2 regions of the Bradyrhizobium sp. T-1 genome follow, and region 2 is predicted to be linked to the other one. Evidence: predicted binding sites of a transcription regulator. Region 2 holds the regulator's gene; the other holds the start of a gene.
What was found. Region 2 encodes LexA, which represses DNA repair genes until DNA is damaged. Its sites were predicted from a motif close to TGTTCNNNNTGTGTTCNG; they were not measured.

Region 1: the regulator LexA is predicted to act here: its motif matches at 4,965-4,982, upstream of ACWAT4_RS35050 (ribonuclease T2 family protein).

Annotation. Positions count from the first base shown of each region.
Region 1 is NZ_CM132115.1:7,323,369-7,332,275, forward strand. Features, by position in the region: gene ACWAT4_RS35015 (branched-chain amino acid aminotransferase) at 1-161, opposite strand, end outside; gene ACWAT4_RS35020 (MarR family winged helix-turn-helix transcriptional regulator) at 501-1,043, shown strand; gene ACWAT4_RS35025 (response regulator) at 1,040-1,771, shown strand; gene ACWAT4_RS35030 (ATP-binding protein) at 1,791-3,176, shown strand; gene ACWAT4_RS35035 (DUF3617 domain-containing protein) at 3,356-3,886, opposite strand; gene ACWAT4_RS35040 (hypothetical protein) at 3,942-4,247, opposite strand; gene ACWAT4_RS35045 (hypothetical protein) at 4,430-4,894, shown strand; gene ACWAT4_RS35050 (ribonuclease T2 family protein) at 5,028-5,729, shown strand; gene ACWAT4_RS35055 (23S rRNA (adenine(2030)-N(6))-methyltransferase RlmJ) at 5,888-6,748, shown strand; gene ACWAT4_RS35060 (cold-shock protein) at 6,999-7,214, shown strand; gene ACWAT4_RS35065 (outer membrane protein) at 7,301-7,924, opposite strand; gene uvrC (excinuclease ABC subunit UvrC) at 8,180-8,907, shown strand, end outside.
Region 2 is NZ_CM132115.1:3,964,908-3,973,814, forward strand. Features, by position in the region: gene ACWAT4_RS19030 (ComEC/Rec2 family competence protein) at 1-2,275, shown strand, start outside; gene ACWAT4_RS19035 (hypothetical protein) at 2,286-2,720, opposite strand; gene ACWAT4_RS19040 (hypothetical protein) at 2,917-3,114, opposite strand; gene lexA (transcriptional repressor LexA) at 3,292-3,993, opposite strand; gene ACWAT4_RS19050 (molybdopterin molybdotransferase MoeA) at 4,170-5,381, opposite strand; gene ACWAT4_RS19055 (helix-turn-helix transcriptional regulator) at 5,502-6,629, opposite strand; gene ACWAT4_RS19060 (hypothetical protein) at 6,776-6,973, opposite strand; gene ACWAT4_RS19065 (HAD family hydrolase) at 7,133-7,759, opposite strand; gene ACWAT4_RS19070 (alpha-hydroxy acid oxidase) at 7,775-8,902, opposite strand.

The DNA of each region.
Region 1 (8,907 bases), 3.4 Mb from region 2:
TCGATCTTCGCCTCGTACCAGCCGCCCTTGGCCTGGTTGTAGCGGACGATCGCCATGTGATCGGTGAAGACGCGTCCGAAGCCGGGATCCACCAGCTTGGCGACGCGGTCCTTTTCGGGTGTCGGATTGGTTGCGGGCTGGATGTCGAATTTCATGCTCATGTCCTTGCCTCCCGCTGCCGGTGGCGGCGCTGTTCTGGCGCCCGCCTGCCCGTTTTCGGGCTCGGCTGGCTTGATGTGGTTTCTGGCCGGACCACCGCCAGCCTTGTTACGGCCGGTTTCCGTGGCCAGCATGTCTTCCGAGGACATGCTTTTGCGGAAGGCGGAAGTCCAGTATGTTTTGCCGAAATGCCGCTCGACAGTCGCACGGTAGATCTGATCCGGCCGTTGCCGCCTGTCCGGCTCACTCCGGCCGCTCCTGGAAATGCCACCCGACGCGAAGCGATCTAAAATTTCGTGCGGGCTGATCGTTTTGTAACATTGAAACCAAGATACGTCAATATGCCTGACATAAATTTCGCGACTTCCTCTCAAGACGCTGCCGAGCCACGGCCGGCAGCAGGCGATGGAGGCAATTTGCGCTGGGATATCATCGAGCTGCTGTTCTTCGCCTATCGTGATTTCGTCGGCGATCCCGACCAGGAGCTGGAGGCGTTCGGCTTCGGCCGGGCTCACCACCGGGTCATGCATTTCGTCTATCGCTATCCCGGGCTGAAGGTCGCGGACCTGCTCGACGTCCTGCGCATCACCAAGCAGTCGCTCGGCCGCGTGCTCAAGCAGCTGCTGGACGAGGGCTATATCGTGCAGAAGACCGGCGACAATGACCGCCGCCAGCGCCTGCTCTACGCGACGCCGAAGGGCGAAGCGCTGGTGCAGAAGCTCGCCGGCCTCCAAACCACGCGTATCACCAAGGCGCTCGCCGAGATGGCGCCGCAGGATGCCGAGACGGTCAAGCGCTTCCTGCGCGCGATGATCGACCGCGACGATCCGGACAAGGTGCTGGAGACGATCTTCGCCACCGTCCATCAAGACTCAAAGGAGTGACCGTGCCGCTCGCTGCCACGCTCGCCCGCCCGCCGGTGCAACCGGCTGACGACGCCCCGCATCTCTTGCTGGTCGACGATGATCGCCGCATCCGCGATCTCTTGTCGCGCTTTCTCGCGGCCGAAGGCTATCGCGTCACCACCGCCGCCAGCGCCGGCGATGCCCGCGCAAAATTACTTGGCTTGCATTTCGATTTGCTGATCCTCGACGTCATGATGCCCGGCGAGACCGGCTTCGATCTCGCCCGGTTCATCCGCACATCCTCCTCGGTGCCGATCGTGATGCTGACGGCGCGCCACGAGGCCGAGGCCCGCATCGAGGGCTTGCAGATCGGTGCCGACGATTACGTCGCAAAGCCGTTCGAGCCGCGCGAGCTGGCGCTGCGCATCAACAACATCCTCAAGCGCGCCGCGCCGCCGATCCAGGCCCCGGCGGTGGAGAAGATCGCATTCGGTCCCTACGTCTACCATCTCGATCGCGGCGAGCTCCGCCAGGGCGAGGAGGTCATCCACCTTACCGACCGCGAGCGCGAGATGCTGCGGATTCTCTCGGAGGCGCCGGGCGAGACCGTGCCGCGCAGCGCACTGACCGGCAATGGCAGCGTCAACGAGCGCGCCGTCGACGTGCAGATCAATCGCCTCAGGCGCAAGATCGAGACCGATCCCGCCAATCCGCTGTTCCTGCAGGCGGTGCGCGGCATCGGCTACCGGCTCGTGGCCTCGCCGTAAGAACAGTGAAGCGCGACCGATGAGCACGATCGATACCGGCTTGACGCTTTTGAAGAGCGCCGCCGGGCGCGTCTCTGCCGTCAATGGCTGGATGGGCAATGCGTTCAAGGGCTGGATGCCGACCGGCCTCTATGCCCGCGCGCTGCTGATCATGATCGTGCCGATGGTGATCCTGCAGACCGTGGTCGCCTTCGTGTTCATGGAGCGGCACTGGAACACGGTGACGCGGCGGCTGTCGCAAGCAGTGGCGCAGGACGTCGGCAGTCTCGTCGATGTCTACAAGGGATATCCCCAGGACAAGGACCGCACGGAACTACGCCGCATCGCCGTACGCATGCAGTTCGTGGTCGATTTCCTTCCTCCCGGCGACATGCCGCCGCCCGGACCAAAGCCGTTCTTCTCGCTGCTCGACCAGACGCTCTCAGTACAATTGAGACGACAGCTCAATCGCCCGTTCTGGATCGACACTGTCGGCAATTCCAATCAGGTCGAGATCCGCGTTCAGGTCGACGATGCCGTGATGCGCATTTTCGCGCCGCGCAGTGCCGCCTACGCTTCGAATTCGGAGATCTTCCTGTTCTGGATGGTCGGCACGTCCTCGATCCTGCTGATCGTGTCGGTGCTGTTCCTACGCAACCAGATCAAGCCGATCCTGCGGCTTGCGGATGCCGCCGAAAGTTTCGGCAAGGGCCGCGAGGCGCCGAACTTCCGCCCCCGCGGCGCGCGCGAGGTGCGGCGCGCGGCGGGCGCCTTCCTCGAGATGAAGTCGCGCATCGAGCGCACCATGGAGCAGCGCACGGCGATGCTCGCCGGCGTCAGCCACGATCTGCGCACCATCCTGACCCGCTTCAAGCTCGAGTTGGCGCTGATCGGCGACAGCCCCGAGCTCGAGGGGATGCGCAAGGACGTCGACGAGATGTCGATGATGCTGGAGGATTACCTCGCCTTTGCCCGCGGCGATTCCGGCGAGCAATCGCAGCCGACCGACATGGCGCAGGCGCTCGAGGAGCTGCGCAGCGACGCCGAGCGCCACGGCCACACCGCGACGGTGACCTTCAGCGGCCTGCCTGTGGTGACGGTGAAGCCGGCCTCGTTCAAGCGCTGCCTCGCCAACCTCGTCACCAACGCCGCGCGCTACGGCAAGGCCATCGCCATCTCCGGCCAGCGCGATCACCGCTATCTCACCGTCACGGTCGACGACGACGGTCCCGGCATTCCCGCGCATTTGCGCGAAGAGGTGTTCAAGCCGTTCCTGCGGCTGGACAACGCCCGCAACCAGGATGAAGGCGGCACGGGCTTGGGACTCGCCATCGCCCGCGACATCGCCCGCTCGCATGGCGGCGACATCACGCTCGGCGACAGCCCGATGGGCGGACTGAGGGCGAGCGTGCGGATTCCGGTCTAGCTTTCCTTACCTCGCCCCGCTCGCGGGGAGAGATCGAATTCGGGTGACGGGGTACAGGTCTCGCGACAATCTCATGCGCGGAGAGATGCCCCTCACCCCAGCCCTTTCAGCGCGAGCGAAGCTCGCGGCCCGTAAGAACGGGGCGAGGGGGCGCACCGATTTCCCCGCAACGACGGCGCCTACTTCGGCAGCAGCGCCTTCAGCTTGTCGACGTCGCGCACGTTCATCTTGAAGCCGCCGGGCATCACGATATCGCCGGGCTTCTGCTCCGGCTTGCAGGCGCCGAGCCATTTCGCTTCCAGCGTCATGGTGGTGTCGCGCCCCGCGGCGCCGGCGACGCCGCCTTGCGCATGCGAGGTGGTCTTCACCGTGTAGGCCGAATTGAAGTCGCCGGTGATCTCGGCATGCGAGGTGGTGGACATGCCGGCGACGTTGCACTCGGAATCGCTGACATAGCCGGTCGCCGTCTTCTTGACGTCCTGCTTGGAGCAGACCTGCTTGGCCATCGGCGAGACGTTGTTGTTCATCTCCTTGTCGACGGCCTCGTCGGTGCAATGCTGCATGGTCATTTCCGGCATCGCCGAGCCGGTCCTGACCATCTTCAATTCCCAGAGACCAGCCTTACGCACCGGCAGATCGTCAGCGACGGCATATCCCGTCGACAACGCGAGGCAAACGACCGATCCGAGCAAAGCAAGCTTGCGCGTCATAGGAGAGACTCCCCGCTGAGATGTCGTGGCCTTGATCTTGGCGTTCCGAAACGCCTCAGTAGAGCGTGCGGATCGGCCGGTCGGCCGCACCGTAGGGCACCCAGCGGCAGGCAAACGAAATGTAGCCGCCCTCATAGGCCTGCACCGCGAGGAATTTCACCACCTTGCCGTAGCGCGCGCAGTGATCGACCGCGACCTGGCGCGCATCGGTCTGTGTTGCCATGGAATAGGCGATGATGCCGCCGGTGTCGTTGCCCTTGAAAGGCGGCACCGGCAGGATGTCGGCGCGCGCTGATTGGCTCGCCATCATCCCCGAGACAACCAGGCTGGCAAGAAGGCCCGCGGCCGCAATGATTCGCATTCCCGTCACTCCGATTGGTTGGCATCAGTTTACGGTGCCGGCGCGGCGGTGAAAAGAACGGAAGACCGGCTGACTGCGACGTTGTGATCAACTCCTGGCCAAGTGTTGCCGCGCTGCACTTGACCTCCCCCGCCCTTCGCGGCACCGTCCGAACCTCGCAGATCATTCTGTCTGGATTGCCCATGCGCGCCTCGACCTCCCTGAAATCGCTCGGTTTTGCCGCCGGTCTCGGCCTCATGTTCGGGGCGCTGTCGCTCGGTGAGGCCAGGGCCGCCAATCCGCTCGAGATGAACTTCTGGCTGAGCGGGCCGCGCTATGACGGCAGGGTTGCCGATTGCGACAAGGCGCTGCCGACGATCGCCTACCAGTTCGGCGAGAAGGAAAGCTCGTTCTGGAATTCGCCGTTGAAGATCACGGGCTTCGCGGCCGTTCGCGAGACCGCCTTCCGGCCCTGGGCGTCCGACAATATTCCGCGCCGTTACTGCACCGGCGAGGCCATGCTCAATGACGGCAAGGTACGCAAGGTGCACTTCTCGATCATCGAGGATGGCGGCTTCGCGGGTTACGATCAGGGCGTGGAATGGTGCGTGGTCGGTCTCGACCGCAACTGGGCCTACAATCCGGCCTGCCGCGCCGCCAAGCCTTGATCTGACAAGCCCTGATCTGAAGAGCCCCGATTCGGATCGATCAAGCGGTCAACCGGCATCGCCCGAATTTTGTTCTTGAAATGTTCTTATTGCCTGCTAGGCTCTTTGCACAGTCTAGTTGAGAGGCGTTGCCATGTTTCATTTTAGATTGCATTCGTTCGCCCGTCTCGTGATCTCGCTGACTCTTACCGCAGGTCTGATCTCCCTGGCCGGCGGCGCGAAGGCGCAGGACAAGCGACAGAACGCACCTGGGGAATTCGATTTCTACGTGCTGTCGCTGTCGTGGTCGCCATCCTTCTGCGAGGAAGCGGCCGAGCGCGGTCGTAGCAGCAAGAGCTCGAACATCCAGTGCGAGGGACGGCCCTATTCCTTCGTGGTGCACGGGCTGTGGCCGCAATATGAGAGCGGCTTTCCGGAATATTGCCAGCGGCCGTCGCCGCGGCTGAACCGCAACATCGTCTCCTCGATGCTCGATTTGATGCCGGCGCCGGGGCTGATCTTCAACGAATGGGACAAGCACGGCACCTGTTCCGGGCTCGACGGCCGCAATTACTTCGAAACGATCCGCAAGGCGCGCGCCGCAATCAAGATACCGGCCGAATATCTCGACCTGTCGCAGGCCAAGACCGTGGCGCCGGGTGAGGTGGAAGAAGCCTTCATCAAGGCCAATCCCGGCCTGAGCAACGCGGCCGTCTCGGTCACCTGCAACCGGACACGCCTGTCGGAAGTCCGCATCTGCCTGAGCAAGGACCTGCAATTCCGCGATTGCGACGAGATCGAACGCCGCGCCTGCCGCCGCGACCAGGTGACGATGCCGCCGATCAGGGGTGGTTAGTACGCCCTCGAGGTCGTCATTCCGGGGCGCGCAAAGTGCGAGCCCGGAATCCATCGCTCGGCATTCTCGGTGGCGAAATGGATTCCAGGTTCGGTGCTAGCGCACCGGCCCGGAATGATGACAGTTACTTTTCATGCGCGATGTCGTAACTCTCCGCCATGAATTATCGCCACGCCTTTCACGCCGGCAACTTCGCCGATGTCATCAAGCACATCGTGCTGGCGCGCATCCTCACTTATTTGCAGGACAAGCCAGCCGCCTTCCGCGTCATCGACACCCATGCCGGCGCCGGCCTCTATGATCTCGATAGCGACGAAGCGCGCCGCAGCGGCGAGTGGCTGACCGGGATCGCGCGGCTGATGCAGGCGCGCCTTTCCAATGAGAGCGTCGCGCTGACCAAGCCCTATCTCGACATCGTCCGCGCCTTCAATCCCAAGGGTGAACTCAAGGCTTACCCGGGCTCGCCGCTGATCGCGCGCGGCTTGATGCGGCCGCAGGACCGGCTCGTGGCCTGCGAGCTCGAGCCGAAGGCGCGCAAGGCACTGATCGACGTGCTGCGGCGCGACGAACAGGCCCGCGTGGTCGATCTCGACGGTTGGATGGCGCTGCCAGCTTTCGTGCCGCCTAAGGAGCGGCGCGGGCTGGTGCTGATCGATCCGCCGTTCGAGGCGAAAGACGAGTTCGAACGACTGGGCGAGGCCTTCTCCACGGCCTTCGCAAAATGGCCGACCGGTATCTATGTAATCTGGTACCCAGCCAAGAGCCGACGCGCCACGGACACGCTGGCGCAACTTGTGGCGCGGGCCGCAGCTGCAGCAAAACCGCAGGGCAAATGCCTGCGGCTTGAATTCAGCGTCGCGCCGCAAGTCGACGGTGCAGCACTCACCTCGACTGGACTGCTGATCGTCAATCCGCCGTACACGCTGCAAAGCGAGCTCAAGACGATCCTGCCGGAGCTGGAAATGCCGCTCGGCCAGGGTGGTGCTGCCAGATTCCGATTAGAGGTGCCGAGGCCGTAACACTCCGGCATTCTTGGGAAAAATATGCAGGAGCGGTAGTCAATCTGCAGAGAACCGTATTATGCTGTTTCTGTGACTGGCTTTGCGTTCCGCTTCCGCGAATGGTTGCGGCGGAGTGAAGGCCTAATAAAGATCCGGTCGGACCGAATGGTCTGCCCAAGGATGGCCAGCTCCCGGGCTTCGTGATGCCCGGTCATGTCGTGACGTGCGTCTGCGTCGCGACGGAGGAGCAATGAGGGGGAGTTTCCCGATGGCCATGACGGGAACGGTTAAGTTCTTCAACGGCGAGCGCGGCTACGGCTTCATCAAGCCGGATGACGGCGGTCGCGATGTCTTCGTTCACATCACCGCTGTGGAGCGGGCAGGACTGAAGGACCTTGCCGAAGGACAGCGTATCACATTCGAAGTCGAACCGGACAAGAAGGGGAAGGGGCCGAAGGCGGTCAATTTAGTGATCCTTTCGTAGCTGACCTGACCCGACAACCTGCCGCAAAAAAAATCCCGGCCGCAAGCGGCCGGGAGGCTCTAGTCCGGTATTCTCTTATTTGGCTATCAGAAGTGATAGTTCACGCCTGCGCGAACAACGCTGGCGCTATAGCCGTTTGACACGCCTGTAATTGCGAACTGGCTCGACGACAGATCGATGTAGAGATATTCGAGCTTCGCGCTCCAGTTCGGCGCGAAGCCGACTTCGGCGCCGACGCCGGCGGTCCAGCCGGCCGTGGTGTGCGACTCCGTCCAGCCGAATGTCTGCGCACGCAACTCACCGAAGGCGAGGCCGGCGGTGCCGTAGAACAGGACGTTGCTGAAGGCATAGCCGGCGCGGCCGCGCAGCGTGCCGAACCAGGGATTGGAGAACTTCCACGGCGCGAAGGTATCGTCGGCGCCGGCAGCCTGGATGTCGCCCTCGACGCCGAACACCCATGGGCCGTTCTGGAAATTGTAGCCGGCCTGCACGCCACCGACGAAGCCGGAGGGCTTCACAGAGGTGTTGCTCACCGAGCCCCATTCATAGCCGAGATTGGCACCGAGATACGGGCCGGCCCAGCTATAGGCATTGAGCGGCTGATTGACGGTATAGGGCGCACGCTGGCCGTAATTGAGATCGGCGGCCTCTGCCGAAGCTGTCCAGCCGGCTGCGACCAGCGCAGCCGCGCCCACAACGAACCCCCTCATCGGTACTCTCCAACGCAACTTGCCGTAACCCGGGTGCCATGGCTGCGCCGCCGCGCCAGGCCGGACCGCATGGTTACGGAACCACCACTTTTTCGCGTAAGATTTATCGAGAGTTTTAAGTTAAAGGCCTGTTAAGACCCGTTACCGCGCTGTTAACAGACTTAAGGAAGCGTTACCGGGAACTGCGGGCGCCAGCCTGTGCGCGCAGTACCGCCGGAACTTCAAATCGGTCCCCCCAGCGCCTAAATTCGCTCCATGGTTCACGATTCCCCCGACAATCCGGACGACGCACACGCGCGCAAATCGCCGCCGGCCGCGACCGCCACGGCCTCGTCCGAGGGGCCGACACCGCCGGACCTCGATCCCGCGGCCGCCGGCGGCGATGACGAGGACGATGCGCGGCTGCCGGATATTCTGGAAGAGAGCGGCGCGATCGGCGAGGAGCCGCTGGCGAGCGGCCATGAGGCGATCGAGCGCGCGGTCCGGCTCGCGCCCACCTCACCCGGCGTCTATCGCATGCTCAGCGCGAATGCCGACGTGCTCTATGTCGGCAAGGCCAAGAACGTCAAAAAACGCCTGTCCAACTACGCCCGCCAGAGCGCGCCGCTGCCGGCGCGCATCCTGCGCATGATCGCGGCCACCGTCACCGTGGAGATCGTCTCGACCACGACCGAGACCGAGGCGCTGCTGCTGGAAGCCAACCTGATCAAGCAGCTGCGGCCGCGCTTCAATGTGCAGCTGCGCGACGACAAATCGTTTCCCTACATCCTGATCACCGGCGACCATTGGGCACCGCAGATCCTGAAGCATCGCGGCGCACAGACCAGGCCCGGACGCTATTTCGGCCCGTTCGCCTCCGCCGGCGCCGTCAACCGCACCATCACGGCGCTGCAGCGCGCGTTCCTGATCCGCTCCTGCACGGACTCCTTCTTCGAGAGCCGCACCCGGCCCTGCCTGCTCTACCAGATCCGCCGCTGCGCCGG
Region 2 (8,907 bases):
GCGCGCCTCGCAGGGGATCGCCGGGACGCCGATTGCAGGGACCTGGCCGACTGGCCGGACCGCGTCGGCCGGCGGCCTTGTGCCGGCAGGTTTTGACGTCTGGCCTTCGATCGTTGGGACGCTGCGCGAATGGGTGCGCGCCGAGGCCGGCGCCGGGCGGTTGTTCCCTTGGGTGCCCATCGCTTTCGGCTGTGGCATCGCGCTCTACTTCGCCGCTGATCATGAGCCGGTGCTGTGGGTCGCCGCCACGACGGCGGCGGCACTCACGATCGGCGCGGTGCTGTTGCGGCGGAGCCGGCTGTTTGCGCCTGCGATCATGACCGCGGCGGTCGCGGCCGGCTTTGCCATGGCAACGTGGAAGACGGCACGCATCGAACATGCCGTGCTCGCGAAGCCGCTCTATTCGGTGTCGCTGTCGGGCTTCGTCGAGACTCGCGACATCCGCGAACGGACCGATCGGTTCGTGCTGCGCGTCACCGCGATGGAGGCGCAGCGCAGCGACGTGAAGCTCGATCGCGTCCGTCTCTCCGTGCGCAAGGGGACGGCGCCCGACGTCGGCAGCTTCGTGCAGTTGAAAGCGCGGCTGATGCCGCCGCTCGCACCATTGCGGCCGGGCAGCTATGATTTCTCGCGCGATATGTTTTTCCAAGGCATCGGCGCCTCCGGTTTCGCAATGGGGGCGATCACCGTCTCTGCGCCGCCCGCTGCCGGTGGCCTGCAGTTGCGCTACGCGGCCGTCATGCAGGGCCTGCGCGATGCGATCGATGCGCGCATTCGCTCTGTGCTCGACGGCGACAAGCGCGCGATCGCCACCGCGCTTCTGACCGGCCGCCGCGATGCAATCACCACGCCCGTCAACGACGCGATGTTCATCTCCGGTCTCGGCCATGTGCTGTCGATCTCCGGCTATCACATGGCCGTCGTCGCCGGCGTCGTCTTCTTCGCAGTCCGCGCGCTGCTGGCCCTGATCCCGGGACTGGCGGTCGGCTTCGCAATCAAGAAATGGTCGGCCGCCGCGGCGCTCATCGCATCAGCATTCTATCTGCTGCTCTCCGGCGCGGAGGTCGCAACGCAGAGATCGTTCTTCATGACCGCGGTGGTGCTGATCGCCGTGATGGTCGATCGCCGCGCCATCACGTTCCGCACCCTGGCCGTGGCGGCTTTGATCGTGCTTGCGGTTGCGCCGGAGGCGCTCGTCCATCCGAGTTTCCAGATGTCGTTCGCGGCGACGCTTGGGCTGGTGGCGCTGGTGCAGATCGGTATGCCGAACCTGTTTGCTTCGCCGGATCATTCGGCGACCGCGCGGATCGCGCTGTGGGGCGGCCGCGAGATCGCGATGCTGTTCATGGCCTCGATGATCGCGGGGCTCGCGACCACGCCCTATGCCGCCTTCCATTTCCATCGCGTCACGCCCTACGGCGTGCTCGCCAATCTCGGCGCGATGCCGGTGGTCTCGGCGCTGGTGATGCCGGCCGGGCTGTTGGGATTGCTCGCGGCACCGTTCGGGCTCGACGGCGTGTTCTGGTGGCTGATGGGGATCGGCATCGACTGGATGGTGGCGGTGTCGCGCTGGGTGGCCGCGCTGCCAGGCGCGGTCGGCCACATCGCAGCCTTCGGTACCGCGCCGCTGATCGCTGCCAGCCTCGGCCTCATCCTATTGGGTCTGTTGCGCACTCCGCTGCGCTGGTCGGGCGCGTTCGTGCTCATGGCAGCTACCGTCTGGGGTCTGTCGGTCCGTCAGCCCGACATCCTCATCGCCGGTAACGGTCAAAGCGTCGCGGTGCGGGGCAGGGACGGGCAGCTGCATCTGATCAGGACCAGCAAGGACAATTTCCTGCTGAAGGAGTGGCTAGCTGCGGACGCCGATCCGCGCGATGCCGGCAGCGCCTCGCTCGGTGACGGCGTGTCCTGCGACGAAATCGGTTGCGTGACGCCGCTCGCCGACGGCCGCATGATTGCGCTGGCGCTGCGCATCGACGCACTGGCCGACGATTGCAGCCGTGCCGCGCTGGTGGTGACAGCCAGGCCCGCGCCGCCGGATTGCGCTGCGATGGTGGTCGATCGACCGCGTCTTGCGCGTCAGGGTGCACTGGCGCTGACGCAGCGTGGTGACGGTTTTGCGATTGCGGCGGTGAAGGCGAGAGGCGCAAATCGCCCCTGGTCGCCGGCGGCGGCCGGCGATGGAGAATTCGAACAGACCCTCATGCCACGATCGACAGCTCCGCGCGCCAAAGACGCAACACCATCGGAGGCCGACCTTCAGGCCGAGGATTAAGGCCGTTGTCTCAGCCGATCGGCAGACGCGGGGGCGTCGTGCGGTTGTCGGCGATCACGCGCGGCTTCTGCTCGCGCTCGCCGAGCGGCTGGGTCACCGGCAGTTGCAGCACGGTCGCGCGCTGGCCTTCGACCAGCTGCGTCACCAGCACGTATTTGCCGTCGGGGAATTCGATCGCGTCGTGATGACGATCGGGAATGTGCGGATCGATCTTGCCGAACTTGCCGACGCGCGAGTTGACAGTGCGGGTCCAGATCCAGCGATTATCGTAGCGGACGTTGTCGGCGAAGGCGAGCTCCGTTCCCGGAAGGAGGCAGACCGCGACCGACATGTCGGCTTCGGAGGCGAAGCCGCGCGTCGAGGTGCCGCGGAAGGTTGTCGTGACGATCGTCTCGCCCACTTCTGCGGGGCGCGTCGCGACAGCGTGCAGGCTGTAGTCACACATCGGGGTGCTCCTCAATCAGGATAGCGACCCACGCCTCTGTCTCGGACGCGCAGGCCCCTATCAGAGTGGAAGCCTGCGATCTTATGCTTGTTTGTGGGCAAATCTGCGGCTCGCATCCGCAGCGCGCGATCACATTATCTTTTTCAAATGCACGAGGAACAAAGCCTGCTCTCGCGCATTCGGAGAGCGCGTTGCCTCAGCGGCCAGCAGGTGCCGACCAGCCCGAATATTGCCAGCCCGGTTGCGACGGCTGCTCGACGGCGTTGCGGGCGTTGCGGAATTGCTCGCTCGTCGCCTGCGGTGCCTTGCGGGCGTGGTGCTGCGCAGCCAAGGCCTGCGACGCTGATGCTGCGATCAGCGCCATCGCGACGGTGCTCAAAATGATCTTGCGCATGGTGGTCTCCTCGGTCTCTCAAAGGCCTGCGAAGCGACGCGTGCTTCGTTGCGGCGTACCGAGGATGTCGCGCTGGAGAGGGGACCGGATAATCTGTGCAAAACCAGAAAGACTATCCAGCCGGAGCGGACAATCGTCCGCTCCAATCGTTGATCGCGGTCGTCGATCGCGACGCGCTCAATACTTCCGGTACAGCCCGATCAGCTTGCCCTGGATCTTCACCCGGTTGGGCGGAAGGATGCGCACCTCATAGGCCGCATTGGCAGGCTCAAGTGCAATCGAGGCGCCGCGGCGGCGGAAGCGCTTCAGCGTGGCCTCTTCGTCGTCGATCAGGGCCACCACGATATCGCCGGTGTCGCAGCTCTCGTTGCGCTGGATCAGCGCCATGTCGCCATCGAGAATGCCGGCATCGACCATCGAATCGCCGCGTACTTCGAGCGCGTAGTGCTCGCCAGCCCCGAGCATGTCCGGCGGGACGCTGATGGTGTGGCTGCGGGTCTGCAAGGCCTCGATCGGCGTACCGGCCGCGATCCGACCCATCACGGGCACTGCAACCGGGCGTTCGCCCTCGTCGGCGGGTGGACTCGAGGTCGTGCGCACCTTGCCGAGGTTGCCCTCGATGACGCTCGGCGTGAAGCCGCGGCGGTTGCCGGCGGCGGCCTGGAGCTCGGGCAGCTTGATCACTTCGATCGCGCGGGCGCGGTTCGGCAGGCGCCGGATGAAGCCACGCTCCTCGAGCGCGGTGATCAGGCGATGGATGCCTGATTTCGAGCGCAGATCGAGCGCGTCCTTCATCTCGTCGAAGGAGGGCGGCACGCCGCTTTCCTTCAACCGCTCGCTGATGAACCGCAGGAGCTCGTACTGTTTGCGCGTTAACATCTCGACCAAAATCCCCCGGTTGATGTCGTTCGATTCCGAGACGCTGAGTTCAGCGATAAGCCGCTACATGCTCGAAACAAATCATGAACGGACACTATATGTTCGATACATGTTCCGCAACTGCTTAATTTACCGTGAACGCGACAAAGTTCGCGGAACGGTTGCGAACGAAGCGGTCAGGCGGGCAGTCGCAGCACCTCGCAAGGCGTGCCCGTCGCGGCCTTCGGCGCAAACGGCGGGCGCACGAGAAGTGCCTGTGCCGCAGCGAGATTCGCAAGCAGCGAGGAGTCCTGGTGATCGACGGGGACGACGACGAGCGTGCCGTCGTCGCGCATGTCGAGGCGCGCGCGCAGATAATCCTCGCGCTGGTCGTTGGCGCCGACATCGCGGCCGAGCACGGCGCGTTCGCGACGGTGATGAACCGCGGAGCGACCTGAGAGCGCGCGAATCAGCGGCACCATGAACAGGAAGGCGCACACATAGGACGACACGGGATTGCCGGGCAGTCCGATCACCCGCATCGGCCCGAGCTGGCCGTTCATCATCGGCTTGCCCGGCCGCATCGCAATCTTCCAGAACGCCATCGCGGTGCCTTCTTCCCTCAGCGCCTGCTGCACCAGATCGTGGTCACCGACTGAGGCGCCGCCGGTCGTGATCAGGATGTCGGCACCGGATTCGCGCGCACGGCGGATGCCGGCGGTGGTGGCGGCAAGCGTGTCGGCGGCAACGCCGAGGTCGACGGTATCGGCGCCCTCGCTGCGGGCGAGCGCATGCAGGGCGTAGCCGTTGGAATAGACGATCTGGCCATGGCCGGGCGTTGAGCCCGGCATCACCAGCTCGTCGCCGGTGGCGAGAATCGCGACCTTCGGGCGGCGGCGAACGGCAAGCTGCGGGTGGTTCATGCCGGCGGCGAGCGCGACGTCGCGCTCGGTCAGCCGCGCGCCCTTGCGCAAGAGCACGTCACCCTCGCGGAAGTCGATACCGGCAGGGCGGATGTGCCGTCCGGCGATGGCGGCTTCCCTGATCACGATGCGTCTGCCGTCGGCGACCGTGTCCTCCTGGATCACGACGGCGTCCGCGCCATCGGGAACGACGCCGCCGGTGAAGATCCGGACCGCTTCGCCCGCGCCGACAGTTCCTGCGTAAGGGCGGCCGGCTGCGACCTCGCCAATGACGGTCAGCTGCGCGTCGACCTTTGCCGCATCGGCCGCGCGGACGGCATAGCCATCCATCGCTGACATCGCCTGTGGCGGTTGCGTCCGCCGCGCCGCGACATCGCGCGCGAGCACGCGATGAAAGGCCTCATCGAGCGAGACTGATTCTTCGGCCAGCGGCTCTGCACCGGCGAGCACGGCGGCAAGCGCATCGGATACCGGCATCAGGGCCACAGTGAACTCCTGCTACAAATCGAGTGATTTGGTCGGCAAGGTTCTAGCCGAGCGAAGGGGCTGAGGCAAAACACCGCGAGATCACGTGCAACACGCGCGCCTGCCTTCGTCGAAGGAGATTTATTTCTGCAGCATGAGCCGCACCAGCTCGGCCTGCCGGGTGACACCGGTCTTGTCGAAAATCTTCGACAGATGGCTGCGCGCGGTTCCATCGGTGATGCCGAGGCGCTCCGCCGTGGCCCTGCGGCCGCCGCCCTTGACGATCTCCAGCGCGAACGCGGCTTCAGCGCGGGTGAGGCCGTAGCGCTCGCGCAAAGTCTCGCCTTGCGTCTTGGCGGCGGGTTCGGGGTCGGTGATCAACACCATCGCGCTCGAGCGCCAGCCGGAGGCGAGGGGGACGGCCTTCTCGATCCATTCGCTGCCGACCGGTGTTACCTGCACGCGCAGCGGCATGCGGCCAGGCGGTCGCTGCAGGCTCATCTCGCCGCCGATGCGGTCCGGATTGTCGAGGCTGCAGGAGCTGATCAGTGCGCGCAGCTGATGACCGTCCTCGGCGTTGACGCCGCTCAGCACGCCGTCCTCGACAACGACACCGTGGCCGGTCTCCATAAGCTCGCGTGCCCGGCGATTGATGAAAACCGGGCGACCCTGCGCGTCCGCGAGAACAAAGCCCTGATCGAGCCCGTCCAGGCCCGCCAGCGCCGCGCGGCCGGTGATGTCGAGCTGGTGCGTACGCCGCTGGATAGCAACGGCGCGCACGAGATGCTGTGCCAGTGTCGCAAACAACCGGCGCGCCTTGGCATCATAGGGCTCCAGATTGGACGGCCGGTGGCTGGTCAGGATGCCGGTGGCATTGTGATCGACCAGCAAATTGGTCGTCAGCGGCTCGGTGTCGAAGCCGGCCGGCTGCCACCATTCGTTGTAGAAATCGCTGCTGGTGAACTGCGCGCGGCTGATGAAGTCGCCAATGGTGAAGATTTCGCCCGGCGTCCTGCCGACCCCCAGTGGCAGCAGCGGATTGCGCGGCGCCCAGCCGAGCAGGTCCTGCACGCGGGCGGGATCGATGCGCGGCGAGAGCAGGCTGGACAGCCCGTTGGCCGGATCGTAGATGCCAAACAGCACGCGGCCGCCGACGGCGTCATCGACGCGCTCCAGCACGCTCGACCAGCGGTCCTGCTCGAGCGCGGCGTCGTAGATTGCGCCCACGAGGTCCAATACGGCGTCGTCCGAAAGCTCGCCGGCGCGCATTCCAACCCCCGCAGTTGCAATGCGACATTTGAACGCAGTTTCAGGGTGGGAACAAGGTCAGAAAAGCGGCAGATCGGGCCTTGTTGCCGCGAAGCCGCAGTTTCCTGGGTATGGGCGATCGGATATCCGGCGAAGGGTGCATGAGATCACGACGTTGTCGGGTTTCCGTCCAGAGCCACGTCGGGCGCTTGGGGGCCCTGATCCCGGTCGGGCATTGGATCGGCCTGGGCCTTCAAATCGGCGGCCTTGCTGATCAGCTTTGCGGAAAGGTCAGAATCCGAGGTGGTTCTGGCGAATTTCATCAGCAGAGAGGCCTGCTTGGTGAGGTAGGTTTTGCCCAACACGTTGATACGTCCGATGTAGAAATCCCAACGGACTCATGAGTCCGGGAGGCGGGCATTCGTTCCAGGAACTTCGTATAAAAATGCACAGAGCTGGTTGGTTCCTGATCTCCGGACGAAATTGTTCCGGAATCGGCCGGTTGGGCAGCCGGCTTCGGCGGATCAGATCCCCAGCGCCTCCAGCGCAAGGCCGACGTCGCGGGGCGAGGTCACATGCACCGCGGTGAGGCCGCGAGCCCGGGCGCCCTCGATGTTCTCGACGAGATCATCAAAGAACACGATACGGTTGGCCGGCACGCCCATCGCGGCGACGACATGGTCGAAGGCTTCCGCATCCGGCTTGCGCAGGCCGATGTTGGAGGACAGATACAATTTGCGGAAGTGGCCGAGCAGGTCGGCATATTCCTTCGAGAAATGGTCCACATGCGGCCGATTGGTATTTGAGAATGCATAGAGCGGCATCCGCCTCGCCGCGCGCGGCAGCAGGTCCGCGATGTCGGGCATCTCGCCGGCGAAGATCGCGTTCCAGCCCTCGAGGAACTGCGCATCCGAGATGCCGATGCCGAGCGAGGAGCGCAGCGACTGGAAATAGTCCTCGTCGCTGATCTTGCCGACCTCGTGCAACCGGTAGGCCTCGCTGTCGCGGACATAGCGTGCGACGATGGCCTCTGGCTGGCACCCGGCATGTCGCGCCCAGCAGACGATCGCCTTGGAGAAATCGATGTCGAGCACCACGCGCCCGAGATCGAACAGAAGCGCATCCGCGCTGCCGGGAGAGAGCGATGTCATGGCGTCGTTTTCTCGTCAGTAGCGATATGGTTCGTGATCGAACAGCGGGAACGCGCTGAACACGCTCGGCGCATTGGTTGCCGTGGCCGGGTGCAGGCAGGATTTGTTGACCTCGGTGAACGAGGTGGCGCCCAAAAGACCGAGGCAGCGCAGCACCTCGTCCTCGAGGAGTTCCAGCATCCGCGTCACACCGGTCTCGCCGGCCGCGGCCAGCGCCCAGCATTGCAGCCGGCCGATGCCGACGAGGTCGGCACCTGCTGCGATCGCCTTGACGATGTCGGTGCCGCGGCAAATGCCGCCATCGACCATGATCTTGGCCCGGCCCTTCACCGCATCGACGATCTCGGGCAGCACATGCATGGCGCCGCGGCCGTGATCGAGCTGGCGGCCGCCATGGTTGGAGACATAGATCCACTCGACGCCGTGATCGACCGCGATCTGCGCATCCTCGGCCGTGGCGATGCCCTTGAGGATCAACGGTATCCTGAACTTGTCCTTGACCATCTTCACCGTCCGCCACTCCAGTCCTTTCTGGAAGTCGCCGCCGGTCGCGCGCAGGCGGCTCTCGCGCACGTAACGCTTGGCAATGTCGCGCTCTCGACGGCTGTAATGAGCCGTGTCGACGGTCAGGCAGAAGGCGGCATAGTTGGCCTTCTCGGCGCGGCTGACGACGTCGGCGACGAACGCGTCGTCGCCGCGGACATAGAGCTGGTAGATGCGCAGCGCATCGGGGGCCGCCTCGGCGGTCTTTTCCAGGCCCGGCTCGGAGACCGAGCTCAGCATATGCGACGCCCCGAATGTGCCGGCCGCACGCGCGACGCTGGCAGCGCCATGCGGGTCGAAAATCTCCAGCGCACCGACCGGGGCGAGCACCACCGGCAGGCGCATCTTGCGGCCGAACTGCTCGACAGAGCCGTCGACCTTGCGGACGTCGCGCAGCACCCTTGGGCGGAAAGCGATTTCATCCAGCGCCATGCGGTTGCGGCGCATCGTGGTCTCGGTCTCGGCGGCGCCGACGATGTAGTCCCAGGCATTCTGGTTGAGGTTGGAACGGGCCTTCCGGATGAATTCGTGCAGGTTCTGGAACGGCTCGCTGCTGGCGCCGAGCTCGACGTTCCGTTCCGGCCGGAGTGCTTCGTTCATTGTTA